DNA from 3 places in the Paenibacillus sp. ALE3 genome. Region 2 is predicted to be linked to each of the others. Evidence: predicted binding sites of a transcription regulator. Region 2 holds the regulator's gene; each other region holds the start of a gene.
What was found. Region 2 encodes LexA, which represses DNA repair genes until DNA is damaged. Its sites were predicted from a motif close to CGAACATATGTTCG; they were not measured.
Positions count from the first base shown of each region.

Region 1 (5,571 bases), 660 kb from region 2:
ATTCCTCCGCCGCATTCAACAGCACATCCAGGTACGTGAGCATTTGCAGGGACAAGCCGTAATACACCTCATGTAGCTTAAGATCCTTTTGGCTGGACTTGTAATCAATGACACGCAGAAGTAATCCTTTTTCTCCTTCTGCCACATCCACACGGTCAATCCGTCCGACAATTTCCATCACAACGCCGTTATCTAGTCGGAAGCTTAACGGAGGAAGCGGCTGACCTGGTCCAAAGTCCAACTCCAGCCCAATCGGCTCAAAGCTACCTCTCCGTGCATGTTCACCCAAAATTAGCGAAGCACGGCTCACGATGTCTTTTAACTTGCGCAAAATATAGCCATACCGCTTGGAGCTCATTAAAATCTCGCCTTGCAGACGAGGTGCCAAACGCTCAACCGTACTTTCCGCCTCTTGGCGACATTCCTCGGTGCTGAGACTTCCCCAGCTGACATTGCGTTCACGCAGATTGATCGCCATCTCACCAAGCGCTGCGTGGAATAATTGTCCGATATCCGGAGCCTTCAGACGATACATTTGACGTTCCTTCAAACGAAGACCGTGAGAGGCAAAGTGAGAAAATGGACATGCGACAAAACGTTCCATACGAGATACGCTGGTGCGCAGCTTGCTGCCATATAGACGGCGACTCGTTTCCTTCTGCATTTCGGCATGATTTTCGTAAAAAAGTGAGGTCAACAGCTGACGCAGCTTGTCCTTCTCACGCCCCTGCTGGCTGGCATACCAGTTATACACCTCCCACCAGGGAGATAAAATATCACCGCCACGCCGCCAATGCCGTAATTGCGCAATGAGCTGCGGCAAAGCCTCGGACGGATGGGAAGCATACTCCCATTGCGTCGTCCAAGCGTCTCCAGGCAAAGGGTATCCGGCCAGTGGACGTTCATCCAGACCAGGAAGCAGTTGCCGCACATGTCGCACTAACTCTGACGGCAGCAATGGCTTGCCTTCTTCATCAGTCACCGCATAGCTCATCCATAGGCTTTTACCGGCTGAGGTAAGGGCCGTATAAGCGAGAAAGCGTTCGTCCAACAGACGTCTTGTCATATCTGGTGCCAGGTCTACGCCTTGTTCGTTCAATGCCGTACGTTCCTGCTCATTCAGCACACCATCCTCATGGAACACAGCCGGCATTACTCCTTCGTTCATCCCTAGCACAAAGGCATGTTGAATACCCGATACACGTGTACGGTCCGTATTTCCGACCAGTACCTGATCCAGAGCCGGTGGAACAAGCCCCATACGGAACTCAGCCAATCCCGTTTCCAGCACACCCGCAAACAAAGCAGTATCCAGTCTCTCATCACCCATCATTTCGACGATTTGATCCAGCAATTCAAGCACCGCATCCCATACCTGGCGGTGCTCCTTCGCCTGCTCAGGATTTCCTGATTCCTCTGCCTGATGAATGAAGGCGTCCAGCTTGTGACCAATTTCTGCATCCTCCAGCAACAGATACACGGCTTCACACTTCTCAAGCGCCGTTCGTGCCTTACCCATACGCTTCTCAAAAGCATGTAAAGGCGTCACAATCACATCTCGGCACAACTCCATCAAATCCAGCGTTTCATCCCGTTGACGGTTCCGTTCCTGTTCCTCCAGCTCCAGTGACAAGCTGGGTACAGCCTGCCATGGTCGGCCATCTGTCCAACGGCTGCCTTGTATTCCACAGGCCAGCACATAGTTTTCCAGACGGTCCATCTGCTCGCGGCTCACTCGACCGTCCAGCGGCAATAGAAGGTCTGTTTTGACCGCACGAAATACATCCTCATATCGCCAGCGTCGCTGCACGATATCCAGTGAAGCCCGAATCAATTCCACTAAGGGATGATGAAGTATACTTCTCCGCTGATCCAAAAATACCGGGACCTGATATTGCTTGAATATCGGTTCCACCCATGGCTCATAATCTTCAATATGACGCACAAACAAGGCCATCTCCCGATAACGCGCGCCCTCTTCACGGGCCAAGCGGCGCATTTCGCGTACGGCTCCTTCCAGCTCGGCACGGCGATTTGCTGCAGCATACAGCTTTATACCCTCCGGTTGTGTATCTGCCCATTGCTCTCGTAGCTGCTGTAGCCGCATCCGCTGTTCCTGATTCCGCAGCCCTGTACGATGTTCGAAATTAGCCTCCAAATACGCCAACGCTGGACGCTCCTTAAATCTCGGCATCGGATCAGGACGTAATAACTGTGTCTGCGTTTCAATCATCAGCTCGTCTGCCATTCCTTTAAGCTTGACGTAGGTAGCCGCCGAAGGATGAAACAAATCCAGCTCATGCGGAAGCTGGCCACTTTCGTAGCTGCGGTTACAGGTCAACGCCACCGTCAGCGAGGAGGCGTGCAGCATAAGTTGCTGCACCACCTTATATTCATGCGGTGTAAACCTTCGGTAGCCATCCATCCAAATGTCAGCTCCGCGTATAAGTGAAGACTGTGCAATCTGTTCTGTTAGCATGCGAAGCGTATCTTCACCATCGATATATTTAAGCGTCAGCTCCCGTTCAAAATCCTCATAGATTAGGCTGATATCCTTCAGCTTGCCTCTTAATATCGGGGCGGACTCCCCCGCAGCATGCATTCTCTCCAGTTGTTCCGGTACAGACCGAGCATCATTTCCGTACTGCTTTAACTCTGTAAACAACGTATTCAACCGATCCACAAAACCGAGTTGGTCTCCCGAATCCTTAAACAAACTCAGTTCATCCTTGCGACGACGAATAATTTTATATAAAAGCATCTTCTTGCCTTCTTCTGTTACAGGCACCAGGGCTGAACCCCCTGTTTCCTGCATGACTAAATAGGCAAGACGATGGAATCCCATCACCTGGGCGCGCACCGACCCCTGAATACCGTTTCCGGCTTCTGTAAGCAACGCATGCTCTGAAGCAAATGACGATTGCTCGGGCACAAGTAACAGCATAGGTTTACCTAGCGGCTCCTCGCGTAACATAGACGTCATTTCATTGCGGATTAACGTGCTTTTACCACTACCAGAGCGGCCAATCAATAAGCGGACCGACATGATGCGGCCTCCTTTCCAACCAAAAACATTCTATTAAACAGTATAGCATATCAGGCAAAGGAGAAAAGAACGTACGTTTGCCATGTTGTAGCAATTGAGCCCTTCTCAAAAACAAACAGTCCCGCAGGATGGCTTGGTGCAAGCCTTCTCTACAGGACTGATTTATACTAAAAATGAGTTTGTTTCACCTAGTTATCTTTATCGCCTAAAAATAGATTACCTTTAACAAGGGTATGAAGTCTACAGCCGTGTCCGGCTGCGCACTTCAAAGATGGCAAATTTCAAATAATGACCTTCCTCCACACCTAAAATTTGAGGATGGTCCTTCCCTGCCGCTCTCCAATCTACCAGTCGGAGGGTTTTACCGGCATCTGTCGCCGCTTCCTTAATCGTGTCCAAAAACAGCTCTGGCCGCATATGGAACGAACAACTCGCCGTTACCAAATAACCGCCCTCATTGACAAGCTTCATCCCATGAAGGTTGATATCTTTATATCCACGTGTAGCTCCTTTGACAGCACTCTTCGTTTTGGCAAAAGCTGGCGGATCCAGAATAACTACGTCAAAGGTGCGTCCGCCACCCGCAGTCAGCGGCTTGGATGTATCTCCTTTGCCCCCCGCTCGCGCGGTGCGTTCCTCTACACCTTTCACCTGATTACGTAAATATTGAAAAGCATCGTCGACGACAAACTCGACGCGATCCTCAAAACCGTTCAGCTTCACATTATCCCGAGCACTTTCAATCGCATGTTCAGAAATATCCAGACAAGTTACTTTTTTCGCACCATGTTTACACGCATTGAGCGTAAAGCTACCTGTATGTGAAAAACATTCCAATACAGTTGCACCGTCCCAGAATGGGAATTCAACCACCTTACCACTTTTATTCACAGGCTTCATGACCGTTGTGGCGTCATCACCTGGGGTTGCAGCTACTTCTTGTAACGTAATTCCGCTACGCGCTCCCCAACCTGTCATCAACGGCGCGATGGCTGCACGATTTTCACGCTGGTCAAAGAAATAGCCAGTCTTTTGGCCCTCTTCGATATCGACCTTGATTTGTAAGCCATTTTCCGTCACCACCACATGGCGCGGGCAATCGCCGTACAAAGGCCCCTTCGTCTGTTCCAACCCTTCCAGCTCGCGGATGGATACATCACTACGCTCATATATACCAACTGGCCCCATGACTTCAACAAGTGCATCTCTGATTTCTTCCCTGCGCCGATCCATGCCAAGCGTTAACAGCTGAACGACCAACACATCGCCAAAACGGTCTACAATCAGCCCAGGCAAAAAATCAGCCTCGCCATACACCAAGCGATAAGCGTTCCCCCCAGTCACAAAGCGTTCGCGATGCTCCAAACAATTACGGAAACGTTGGGCAAAGAAGCTTTGGTCCATCACTTCCAGCGGCTCATAGGACATCACACGCACTGTAATTTGCGAAGCAGGATTATAGTAACCTGTCGCCAAATAACGTCCTTGATGGTTAAGGATGTTGACCAAATCACCAGCTTCTGGCTCCCCCTCAATCTTGGCTATTTCATTTTTAAACACCCAAGGGTGTGCTTGCTCCAGCCTTTTTTTTCGGCTACGTTCTAATATTACTGAAGGCAAAATCCTTCACTCCTATTCTTGGATTACTTAAAGTCCTTAAAAGTGTGGTGTTCGATGGGACGCAGCTCCGCGGTTCATTTGTTCTTACGATCACTGGCGCTTCTCTAGATTCAAATGAACCGCTTCGCTACTGCCCGCCTGTATATCGACGTCACGCTTTTAAAGCTTGTGAAGATACTTCAAAATTATTGTTCCGTGAAAAACTGCTCAACCATGCTTGTCATGGCTGTCCTTGACAGATCATAGGCTGTTACATAAGTATTTTCACCTAGAAAAGGGGGCTATGGCCGTGTTCATACATGTTATACTCCCACTGTGCGGTGGGCTGCTTATTTTTTTAGGCGGAATGAAGCTGATGGAAGCTGCCCTCCGGCATTTGGCTGGCCCCTTCCTTACCCGCTGGCTGAACCGGGCTACGGTTTCCCCTTGGCGGGGAATGCTGTTCAGCTCAGGCATTACCGCCCTACTGCAAAGCAGCACCGCCGTAACGGTGTTGACGATCGGACTGGTCAACGCCGGGCTGTTGACCTACGGCCGCACGCTCGGCATCATTCTCGGCACCAATATTGGCACCTGCCTGACGACCGAGCTGATGGGGCTTCAGCTTGGCAAGCTGGCTGTTCCATTGCTATGCGGGTCACTGCTCTGCTGGGGCACTGCCGTTCTGTGGGGAGAAACGGTCGCTGGCCGCCAGTATGCAGCTGCCGGAGCTTCACCCAGCTCTAATGGGCTCAGCCGCCCACAGGCTGTACAATTTATCAGCCTCGTCTTTGCCGGATTTTCGCTGATTCTGGCAGGTATCCGTGTGATGCAAGCCGTCGGCCCCTGGATTGAACAGGCCGGACTATTCCGCTGGTTTCTTGATCATGCTGCAGCCAACATGTGGTGGGCCTTCGCTGCTGGAG
Region 1 is NZ_CM134214.1:1,424,669-1,430,239, reverse strand. Features, by position in the region: gene addB (helicase-exonuclease AddAB subunit AddB) at 1-3,046, opposite strand, end outside; gene ACXHJ2_RS06520 (class I SAM-dependent rRNA methyltransferase) at 3,287-4,666, opposite strand; gene ACXHJ2_RS06515 (Na/Pi cotransporter family protein) at 4,956-5,571, shown strand, end outside.
Region 1: addB (helicase-exonuclease AddAB subunit AddB) is a predicted target of LexA. The motif match lies at 3,113-3,126, and genes of this name have one in related genera.

Region 2 (5,571 bases):
CTCACCTGCTGTAAAATTCGCCCACAGTCCTTCAAACGGATTAATGCCAATCATTTGAGTAAAACTAAAGGTTTCATAGGACTCATACAAAGCGCGCGCTTCCTTGCGTACGGCTTCTTCCAGCGTTTTCGGATCAGCGCCTGTTTCTCGGGAGCCTGTTTGACACGCTGCATCAAATGCCTCTTCTACACTACGTTCATCCCACAGAAGGGTATCATCAAGATCAAACATTATCGCCTGAATCGTCATATGAATTATCCACTCTCTTTCCACTGTATATGTAAGATTGTCTGTTTGGTCACGAATCAGATCGTTATGTGTGCCCATATTAAGCAAGTGGCCGCACCATGTTATATGAAAAAATAACATCATACGGCCTTACTTACAGAGCTACAGGCTAAATCGGTTATTTCTTATCTACCTGTATCTGATTGGATAGTGCAAACTTTTCAAGACGCTCTGCGATGGCATCCGTATCGTAGCGTCCCAGTGATTTTGTAAAAATAAAATTACCGCCCTTCCCTTTTCTTTCAACGGTAACGTAACCCTTTTCAATTTTGATGGCTTTCATGTCCCCTGCCGTCATCGGCCGTTCTCTGCCACCTTTTAACATATAGAGGGTATCTTTTCCCACTTTTAAATAAGGACGGCGAATGAAGAAGATTACAGCCAGCATCAAGTACAAGCCAAATACCAGCCAGTCCATTCCCCGCATGCCGGTCTTAGTCAAAAAGTAACTCATAAGCATGTACAATACAGCAAGACCAGCCAGCATGATTGGCACAGTAATATTACGGCCACGGAAAATGTCCATTGCTGAACCTGCGCCGTTAATGGTTTGAATGCCTTGTTTCTTGCGCGTTTTATTTAAATGCGCTGTGTTTTTACGTACTTTTCTTTCAAATGATCGGGCCATCTCTCAATTCCCTTCCCAATAAATATTACATTAAAGCAACTGCCTTAAAGCTGATCTATATAGATACCAGGAAAGATACCTAAAACAAAGGCAAATGATGCAGGCTTTAGCGACATTAATGCTTCAGCCCGCCATTTCCCTTCGACGTATCATCGTCCACAAATTCAATGGTTTCAAGCTGCTGCCGAAAATTACGGCGAATGTTGCCTAAATAAATTTCCCGAAGGTTGGCGCGCTCTGTGGTTTCCTCTTCTGTCAATCCTTCGGCTTTTGCTTTGCGCGCTAATTCATTAATGCGCTGTACCAAGCTGTCTATATCCAAATTGTGTCCCCTCCATAAAAGCAAAGATATAATACACTTTGACATGTAGAAAAGAGCTTGTCAAGGCTCCCGCATTGCGCTCCTTGACAAGCTCTATAGTCTTATAGATCAGAAGTGTGGAAGCTTAAGCACCTGACCTGCCTGCACTCCCCGATCCTCCAAAGCGTTAATACGCATAATTCCTTCAATATATACCCGTGTATCCATTCGTTCCGGTTTATGATTCACGGCAATCTTCCATAACGTATCTCCAGGTTGTACGGTCAGCTTAATCACCTCTTTATTAGAAACTGAAGGTGCTGCGAAAACCGTAAGTACACCTGCCCCTGCAACCCAAACGATAATTACTAGAATAAGAAGCTTGAGTAAAAGAGTATTGGTAATAACCTGTAACAAACGCACCTTACCCTCTTTTCGGGTCTCCTGTAAATTCTCTAAGTTCATCGGGAAAATACTTTGATAAGTGCTATATTTCATAATTGGCCGCGTCCTCCAAACGTTTGTTCTTATGTTTTTCACAATATAACACGAACGTTTGTTTTGTTCAATAGAAAACAGAACAAAAGTTCGTAAATATTTTTAGGGATTATTTAGAACTTATGTTTGTACGAACGGAGGTTCTATGCTATAATTTTCCCAAACGTTACTAAATGGGGTTGATACGGTATGTCTAAGATTTCGAGCCGCCAGCAGGCCATTCTTGAATTTATCCGCAATGAAGTGCGTCTAAAGGGATACCCCCCTTCTGTACGCGAAATAGGCGAGGCAGTCGGATTGGCCTCCAGTTCTACGGTTCACGGTCATTTGGATCGTTTGGAGAAAAAAGGACTCATTCGCCGCGATCCTACGAAACCACGGGCTATTGAATTACTTGGTCAAGACGAATCGGATAACAGCAACTTGATTAATTACTCCATTAGTCGTGTTCCCGTCGTCGGCAAAGTAACCGCTGGTCTTCCTATTACGGCGACAGAAAATATTGAAGATTACTTTCCTCTTCCCCAACACTTTGTTGGTGAGGATAAAATATTCATGTTATCTGTTGTAGGCGAAAGCATGATTGAAGCTGGTATTGCTAACGGAGACTATGTAATCGTACGTCAGCAGCAGACCGCTGATAACGGAGACATTGTAGTAGCTATGACAGATGAAGACGAGGCTACAGTTAAAACCTTTTACAAAGAAAAAGATCATATCCGGCTTCAACCTGAAAATCCAGCCTTTGAACCGCTTCGCCTGACACACGTCAGCATATTGGGCAAGGTTGTTGGACTCTTCCGGGACTTCCACTGATTTATCGTGCTTTCTTCCCCGTTATACTACCACGAATATAAAACCGGCCGCCTAGGCGAGCCGGTTTTATATTATTATTATGTTTACTATGTGTGTTTCACAACTATTCTTTCCTTTTCAGCAACCTATATTGTCTCTACTATTATATCCCCCCATTATCCGAAATAGTTCCCCTCTGATCTTGAACTATTTACTTTTATTAGCTAAACAAATGGAAATTTGACTCATGTGAACCTACTGTAGCCTTCCCCTATAACGTAAAGTTGGGAAGGCGAACGCAGGCTAGTATGAGCTTTTTTTGTTAAACATTTAGGAACATAGGTACTAGCTTCTTTTTGTCTTTAGTAGATTTATGCTGATACATTACTAGCACAATTGACATATGTATATAGCAGACCTAAAGCAAAGGAGTTATGCAGATGATCAGAAATAGAGTTAAAACGTATAAGCATCGCATCGGGAAAAACAGATATCTGGTCGTTAAAGTCTTTCAAGCCGCAGCTGCTAAAACAGGAAGCGGAAATGCACTCGCAACTAACGCATTAAATATCAAAATTTCCAAGCGTAAGCATAAACATCATTAAGATTTAACCGTACCTTCATTTCTTTGAAGGGAGGTGATATTATGAGCAGAAGACACAGCAACCGTGAATTGAGAAGAAGAAGATTAAACATCCGTTCCAACCAAAGAGCCACTGCGCGTGCAAGAGGTAACGCACTGGCTGTCAATCTGTTTAGCGTGAATGATGGACAACGCAGACGTTAATAATTATTTTCAAGCAAAAAGCAGGAAGAATTCTTCCTGCTTTTTTTTGTGTTAAATCAAACACCAAACTACCAATCCCGCCAGTTATAGCTTCTTCAAACTTGTATCAGCTTTGGTCCTGCTTGCCCGCTTTTCTTTATAAATTTTATAAACAAGGCTCGAACAGCTGGACCCATAACCAATAATTGTAATGGATAGGCCACAACAAAGTTCTTTATAAAAATTTCTAAATATGCTTCAAATAATGAATGATCGCTAATAGCATGGCTAAGAATTGAAGTTAATAAACCGTAGAAAGACATAGAACAGGCCATTCCGAACACCATACATGTTGAAATCGTGATAACTAAAAATATTTTTTTGGATTTATCAAAAGGTAGACTCAAAGCAACTTTTTTGGCTATAGGACCCACGATATATAGATCTAATACGAGCGCTATAATAAATCCAATTAGAAATTCAACAGCAATGGTAATCAAGCTAATTTTTCCAATCAATCCGTTAATCAAAAGATTATAGAAGGTCATAATAATGACCATTCCAAAACACATAATAACCCCAAAGTAAAAGCTTTCCTTTTTAGTTGTTGGCATTAAATTCAACCTTTCATTTTTGATGTGATTATTTTAGCTGCAACAAAATTTTCATGTAAGTGAACTTTTTATGAACATATCATTCTGAAATTAATTAAAAATAAGAATATCCGACATATACAGATAAAATCCAACAAACAAAGACAAGTAAAGCAATATTCTTCACAACCAACGAACTATGTACAAACCCATTACACATGTATAACATTAAATACAAATACTAGAAAGGTGGTAACATTTTAATGAACAAAGTATCTTTGCTAGCATCAGCACTTCTTATCTCATCTGCAGCTTTCGCAGCACCTTCTTTTGCAGATCAGGTCACAACTGACACTTATAGCTCATTACAAGACTCTAATAGAAGTATAGAGTCAGTTACACCTTTTGCTAATGTTGAATATGTTGTTACTGTAAATACAGCCAAACTTAAAGATGCTGGAACTGATTCTAATATCTCTATTACTTTGTATGGTTCAAATGGAGATTATGCTACCGCTACACTCAATGGAAGTTTTGAACAAGAAGATTCGGATACAACAAGAATTAGCACCAGCAACCTTGGTGACATCAGAAAAATTACGATCAGAACTGATGGATCTGGACATAAACCAGGTTTGAAAATCGCTAATATAAAAATTACTGGAAACGGGAAAACTTTTTCATTTGCAGGCCCTAACCGTTGGCTTGGCGATGGCGGTTCTCCAGATTTCGAAACACTTTTCCCTTCTTAAGAACATCACTTTCAACAATTACAATTTCTCTAAAAGACTCTGTAAATTTTTGATGGAGTCTTTTTTTATTTTGAAAAATCCCCACTACCTTAGCTGGTCGGGTGGGGATTTCGCTTATTTAGAATATTCACTTACACTACACATTAGGAATTTTCTAATATTTGATTATAGCTGATCCTGCTTTAGCCCACTCTTTGGATTCTAATTGAATCCATCCATATACTGGTGAGTCAGAGTTGATTTTTTGTTTTATCAGTGATAGGTTTTCATAGTTGCTGGAACTGTAAAGCGACCCTGTTTTTGGCGCAACTTTTACTGTCAGTATATTTTTTATATTTGGTTCTTCATCAGTACTAGTCCAGACTAATCGATTATAATAATTAGCGTTAAACGGGTTTTCTAAACCACTAATCGAAAATTTCACTCTTTTCCCGACAATAGCTACATCTGTATATGCTGTGTCATCTTTAAAAATTACTAATTGAGATGAAACCAATTCTTGATTAAAAGAGTTTGTATAGGTGTCATGGGTAACACTTACTACATCTGCCGAAGCTGATAGCGGGGACAAAACTGAAAATAAGAGAGCAATTGTGGAGAAAGTAGTTTTCCTTCCTAATTTCATACTCATTATTTTCATCCTTTCCTTCCTATTTATCTTCATCCATAAACATACGGCTTATTGATTGTCAAAGTAAGGGGAGCTTTGTCTGACATAAAAAATACACATTCGGGTAGATTCCATTGTCCACTTCTACTCTATATTCATACTGCTTACAAAAGAATAAGACCCGATAATCTTAATTGGCTTCGTTGTAATCTTCCCAACTCTCTTCCGCAGACTGTCCAAGCCGCTCATGATAATATTTTCTTCTTGTTATCTGAAGTTAAAATAAGCGTCCCACTGGCTCGTATCTTAAATTGGTTCTGTGCAATACCATTAAGTTAAC
Region 2 is NZ_CM134214.1:2,089,280-2,094,850, reverse strand. Features, by position in the region: gene ACXHJ2_RS09455 (HAD family hydrolase) at 1-249, opposite strand, end outside; gene ACXHJ2_RS09450 (hypothetical protein) at 407-916, opposite strand; gene ACXHJ2_RS09445 (DUF896 domain-containing protein) at 1,032-1,238, opposite strand; gene ACXHJ2_RS09440 (LysM peptidoglycan-binding domain-containing protein) at 1,347-1,715, opposite strand; gene lexA (transcriptional repressor LexA) at 1,905-2,531, shown strand; gene ACXHJ2_RS09430 (hypothetical protein) at 2,951-3,115, shown strand; gene ACXHJ2_RS09425 (hypothetical protein) at 3,157-3,297, shown strand; gene ACXHJ2_RS09420 (hypothetical protein) at 3,393-3,890, opposite strand; gene ACXHJ2_RS09415 (PLAT/LH2 domain-containing protein) at 4,133-4,621, shown strand; gene ACXHJ2_RS09410 (hypothetical protein) at 4,776-5,252, opposite strand.

Region 3 (5,571 bases), 900 kb from region 2:
ATGCTGGCTTTGCTGGTGGATTTTGATTTTTATCCGCCACCGATTGAGATCGGTGCATTCACGCTGCCGTATAATCAGCTGATTGCGGCTATCATTTTCCTTGTAGCAGCCAGCACAGATGGCCTTGACGGATATTTGGCTCGTAAAAATAATATGGTCACCAATTTGGGCAAGCTGTTGGACCCCCTTGCTGATAAGCTGTTGGTAACTGCTATTTTGGTTTCTTTGGTGGAAATGGGAAAAATTGATTCTTGGGTTGTCGTTGTAATTGTCAGTCGTGAGTTTGCGGTTACGGGTCTGAGACAGATCGCCTTATTAGATGGCTCTGTGGTTGCTGCAAGCAATTGGGGGAAATTAAAGACGATCATCCAGATCATTGCTATTGTAGCACTGCTCATTAATAATTTCCCGTTTGTTTTTCTGGGTATTCCGTTTGATTTAATAGCGATATGGGCAGCTGTGTTAATCACCATTTATTCGGGTATTGATTACTTTGTAAAGAATATCCATTTGCTGAGCTCCTCTAAAGTTTAACAGGATAAATCTTATGGAAACAGCAATAGGGACTTAACTTATTGCTGTTTCTTTACATAATTCACATTATACGCATCATAGGAGGACGAATTGATGAAAGCTGAAATCATTGCAGTAGGAACAGAGTTATTACTTGGACAAATAGTAAATACAAATGCCCAATATTTGTCACAAGAGCTAGCTACTATCGGAATTGATGTATATTTTCAGACTGTAGTTGGCGATAACATGGATCGACTTCAGGAAGCGGTACGTCTTGCTCAGAAGCGTGCGGATATTATTTTGTTTTCTGGTGGGCTGGGGCCAACTCAGGACGATTTGACAAAAGATGCAATAGCGGCTGTACTGGGGCGAAAATTGCAGATAGATCGTCTTGCCATGGACAAGCTGGATCAGTTTTTCCGTAACCGCGGGGTAGAAATGACCGAGAATAACCGCCGCCAGGCGCTTTCTATTGAAGGAGCTACTCCGCTTGAAAATGAGACGGGTTTAGCTATAGGGGATGCCATTGCACAGGACGGTAAATTTTATGTGGTTTTGCCCGGACCACCTAAGGAACTTAAACCTATGTTTGCAAATCATGCTAAACCATGGTTGCTTCAGCAGGCATTAAGCGGTGAGGAGATGCCGATTTATTCGAAAATGCTAAAATTCGCAGGGATCGGTGAGTCAGCTCTTGAAACGCGCTTGTTAGATCTGATCGAATCCCAGACGGACCCCACGATTGCTCCTTATGCCAAGGAAGGGGAAGTCACGATCCGTATATCCACCAAGGCGGCCAGTGAGAGTGAAGCTTTAATTAAGCTGACGGCTACGGAAGTACAAATTCAGCAGCGTCTTTCCGAATATATGTATGCAAGTGAGGATGTTACGCTGGAGAAGGTGATTGTAGATTTAATGGCCAAGCGCGGACTCACTGTGAGCGCAGCGGAAAGCTGTACAGGCGGTATGCTGATGGAACACATCACTTCTATACCTGGCAGTGCTGTTATGTTTCAAGGTGGCATCGTGTGTTATTCCAATGAAATGAAGATGAAATTGCTCAATGTGCCTTATGATTATTTGGAAGGGGATCATGCGCCAGGCGCAGTGAGTAAGGAAGTAGCCCTTGTGCTTGCAGAGCAGGCAAGAATGATTATGGACAGCGATTTCGGACTTTCTGTTACTGGTGTAGCTGGGCCCGGATATTCCGAGCGGAAGCCAGTCGGCCTGGTGTATATTGGTATTGCTGAGCGCGACAAGGAAACAGAAGTATATGAGCTGAATTTAAGCGGTAACCGTGAGACCATCCGTTTGCGATCTGTCAAAGCTATCCTGTACAGATTGTGGCGCCGATTGGTAGAGAACGAGAAACTCTCTTAATTATTGATGAGTTGTTTTAGATAGATATTCATGATATAATCTTTTTATTCGGAAGAACCGTTGCAAAGCTTTTTGCCAGCGGTTCTTTTTTCGTTTTAAGAGAAAGGTATAACTATAGAAGAGAGCTGCGGGAAATAAAAAAACGAATGTATGTTCGAAAAAATGCTTGGCAAGCGTGTCAAAACAAGGTATTATTAAAGTACAAACAATGAAGGATGTGAGTTTATTGTCAGATCGTCGTGCTGCGCTGGATATGGCGCTCCGTCAAATAGAAAAGCAATTTGGTAAAGGTTCCATTATGAAGTTGGGTGAGTCTACTCACATGCAAGTGGAAACAATCCCCAGTGGTTCGATTGCTTTGGATATTGCGTTAGGAACGGGCGGCTTTCCAAGAGGCCGGATTATTGAAGTATATGGACCGGAATCATCCGGTAAAACGACAGTAGCTCTTCATGCTATTGCAGAGGTGCAAAAAACAGGCGGACAAGCCGCCTTTATCGATGCCGAGCATGCGCTTGATCCGTCGTATGCGAGCAAGCTGGGTGTCAATATTGATGAGTTGTTACTATCGCAACCAGATACAGGTGAGCAGGCATTGGAGATTGCCGAAGCTCTTGTGCGTAGTGGGGCAGTGGACATTATCGTCGTTGACTCTGTAGCGGCACTTGTACCGAAGGCAGAGATTGAAGGCGAAATGGGAGATTCCCATGTCGGTCTTCAAGCGCGCTTGATGTCACAGGCATTGCGTAAGCTGTCTGGAGCCATTAATAAATCGAAAACCATTGCTATCTTTATCAACCAGCTCCGTGAAAAAGTAGGTGTTATGTTCGGTAACCCTGAAACTACACCGGGTGGACGTGCCTTGAAGTTTTACTCTACGGTACGTTTGGATGTTCGTCGTATCGAAAGCTTGAAAATGGGTAACGACATCGTGGGTAACCGTACACGTATTAAAGTCGTGAAGAATAAAGTCGCACCTCCTTTCCGTCAGGCTGAAGTGGATATTATGTACGGTGAGGGCATTTCCAAAGAAGGAAGCTTGATTGATATCGGTACGGAGCACGACATTGTCGACAAGAGCGGAGCTTGGTATTCCTACGAAGGCGAGCGCCTTGGTCAGGGACGTGAGAATGCAAAGCAATTTTTGAAGGAAAATCCGAACATTGCTAGCACGATCGAGCAAAAAATCCGGGTGGCCAGTAATTTAATTACAACAATTGCTCCACCGACAGAAGAAGAGTTGGCACAGGAGGCCAAGGAAGAACAGGAATTGTTGGAGCTTGAATAAGCTTGCCTGAAACTTCGCCTCTGATCTGTCATGTGAACTGTAGCCTAGGGATTATGGTACAGTCCGTTTAAATAGCATGATTCTGATGCCCTGCACAGTTGTGCAGGGCATTTTTGCATCAAATAAAGTCTGCTTTGTCAGCAGAATCTAACTTTTGCGTAGCAGGTGATCGTATGCTGCTTTCGTGAATTTCAAAGTGAGGGAAACATATTGCAGTTGGACGATAAAGATGAATACACTTCAGAAGAAAATAAACAGCAAGGGATTTCTCTTTTTCCAGATCATGAGGAATTGATGATAACTAGAGTGGAGCAGGGACAGGGACGCAAGCGTGGGAGATACATCATTCATTTTGGTCCATACTCACTGTCTGTCTTGGAAGATGTAATGATCAAGTACAACATGTTCAAAGGAACGTCATTCGTCAAAAAAGAACTAGAAGATATCGTTCTGGCAGATGAAAAACAACAGGCTTATGTACATGCGCTGCGCTATTTGGGGCAAAAGCCTCGTACACGTCAGGAAATCGCCCAGCGTTTAGCACAAAAGGAAGTGGATCAGGCTGTTATTGATGAGATACTTGTACGATTGCAAAGGGAGAAGCTTGTAGATGATGATTTATACGCCCGTCAGTGGGCAAGACAGCGTATAACAAGTCAACGTAAGGGTAAGATGTGGATCAGGCAAGAACTTCGTCAGAAGGGCATCTCTAAAGCCTCTATCGGGGAAGCGTTAGGTGAGATCACCGACAATGAGGAGTGGGAGAGTGCCTTGTCGGTTGGACGTAAGAAATGGAATCAGGTACGTGGTGATATAATGGATAAAAAAAGGAAAACATTCCCGTTTCTTATGAGACGCGGATATTCAGGGGATATGACACGCCGCGTGGTCAATCATCTCAGTGCGGCCGAGCAAGACGGAGCATTCGAAGACGAGGAACTACTGCATTGGGAGGAATAAGTTGCAAAACGGTAGCTGAACCTTTGGCTAGATAAGCCGGTTATTATATGGACAGCTGCATGGTAGTCTACTAATGTTTGCATTCCCTTGACAATGCCATTTGTCAAATAATAAAATATATATGAAACGATATTTGTGGAGTGCCCTTTTTCCTTCCAAAAAAGCGGAATCCACAGTAAAGTTCTCATCGCCAAATAACAAGTGATGCCGCTATGCCAGGCGGAATTGTACGTGTGAAAGCATGTGCATATGAAATGAAGCGACCTTGTGTCGTTATCTTAGTTTGACGATCAAAGTAAATGTGACAATTTCAAAAAGTCCCAAGGAATGCCTTGGAGGAACCAACGGGGAGGTGAACAGTATGATGACTGCGATCTGGTTCGTTCTCGTTGCTGTAGCCGCGTTATTCTTTGGGTTCGGGATTGGTTATTTTATTCGCAAATCTATTGCAGAAGCTAAGATCTCCAGTGCGGAAGAGGCTGCCGCGCAAATCGTGGAGAACGCGAAAAAAGAGGCAGAAGCGCTGAAGAAGGAAACGGTATTGGAAGCGAAAGATGAAATTCATCGCATCCGTGCCGAAGCTGAAAAAGAAACTCGTGAACGTCGTAATGAAATTCAACGACAGGAACGAAGATTGCTGCAAAAAGAAGAATCGCTGGATAAAAAATTGGAATCGCTGGAACGCAAAGAAGAACAAGTGGCCAACAAAGAGAAACGAATCGATGAAACCCAGCAGCAAATTGATTTGATTTACAAGAGCCAGGTAACTGAGTTGGAGCGTATTTCTAATCTTACGATGGAGGATGCAAGAAGTATTATTCTGACCAACGTAGAGCAGGAAGTTCGTCATGAAACAGCTCAGATGATTAAGGAAATTGAACAGCAGGCCAAAGAAGAAGCGGATAAAAAGTCTCGTGAAATCATCACACTGGCCATCCAACGCTGTGCGGCAGATCATGTAGCAGAAACGACGGTTTCTGTTGTGACATTGCCGAATGAAGAAATGAAAGGCCGGATTATCGGACGCGAAGGCCGTAATATCCGTGCACTTGAAACCCTTACAGGAATCGACCTCATTATTGATGATACGCCGGAAGCTGTTATATTGTCCGGATTTGATCCGATTCGTAGAGAGATTGCGCGTACTGCACTCGAGAAGCTCGTAGCGGACGGACGGATACATCCGGCTCGTATTGAAGAGATGGTGGAAAAATCCCGTAAAGAGGTGGACGAACGAATCCGTGAGTATGGTGAACAGGCCACCTTTGAAGTGGGTGTGCATAGCTTGCATCCGGATTTGATCAAGATCTTGGGACGTCTCAAGTTCCGTACGAGTTATGGACAGAACGTATTGAAGCACTCGATGGAAGTTGCATACTTGACAGGTCTGATGGCCGGGGAACTGGGCGAGGACGTTGTACTGGCAA
Region 3 is NZ_CM134214.1:2,985,010-2,990,580, reverse strand. Features, by position in the region: gene pgsA (CDP-diacylglycerol--glycerol-3-phosphate 3-phosphatidyltransferase) at 1-534, shown strand, start outside; gene ACXHJ2_RS12875 (competence/damage-inducible protein A) at 628-1,896, shown strand; gene recA (recombinase RecA) at 2,123-3,184, shown strand; gene ACXHJ2_RS12865 (regulatory protein RecX) at 3,395-4,144, shown strand; gene rny (ribonuclease Y) at 4,506-5,571, shown strand, end outside.
Region 3: recA (recombinase RecA) is a predicted target of LexA. The motif match lies at 2,040-2,053, and genes of this name have one in related genera.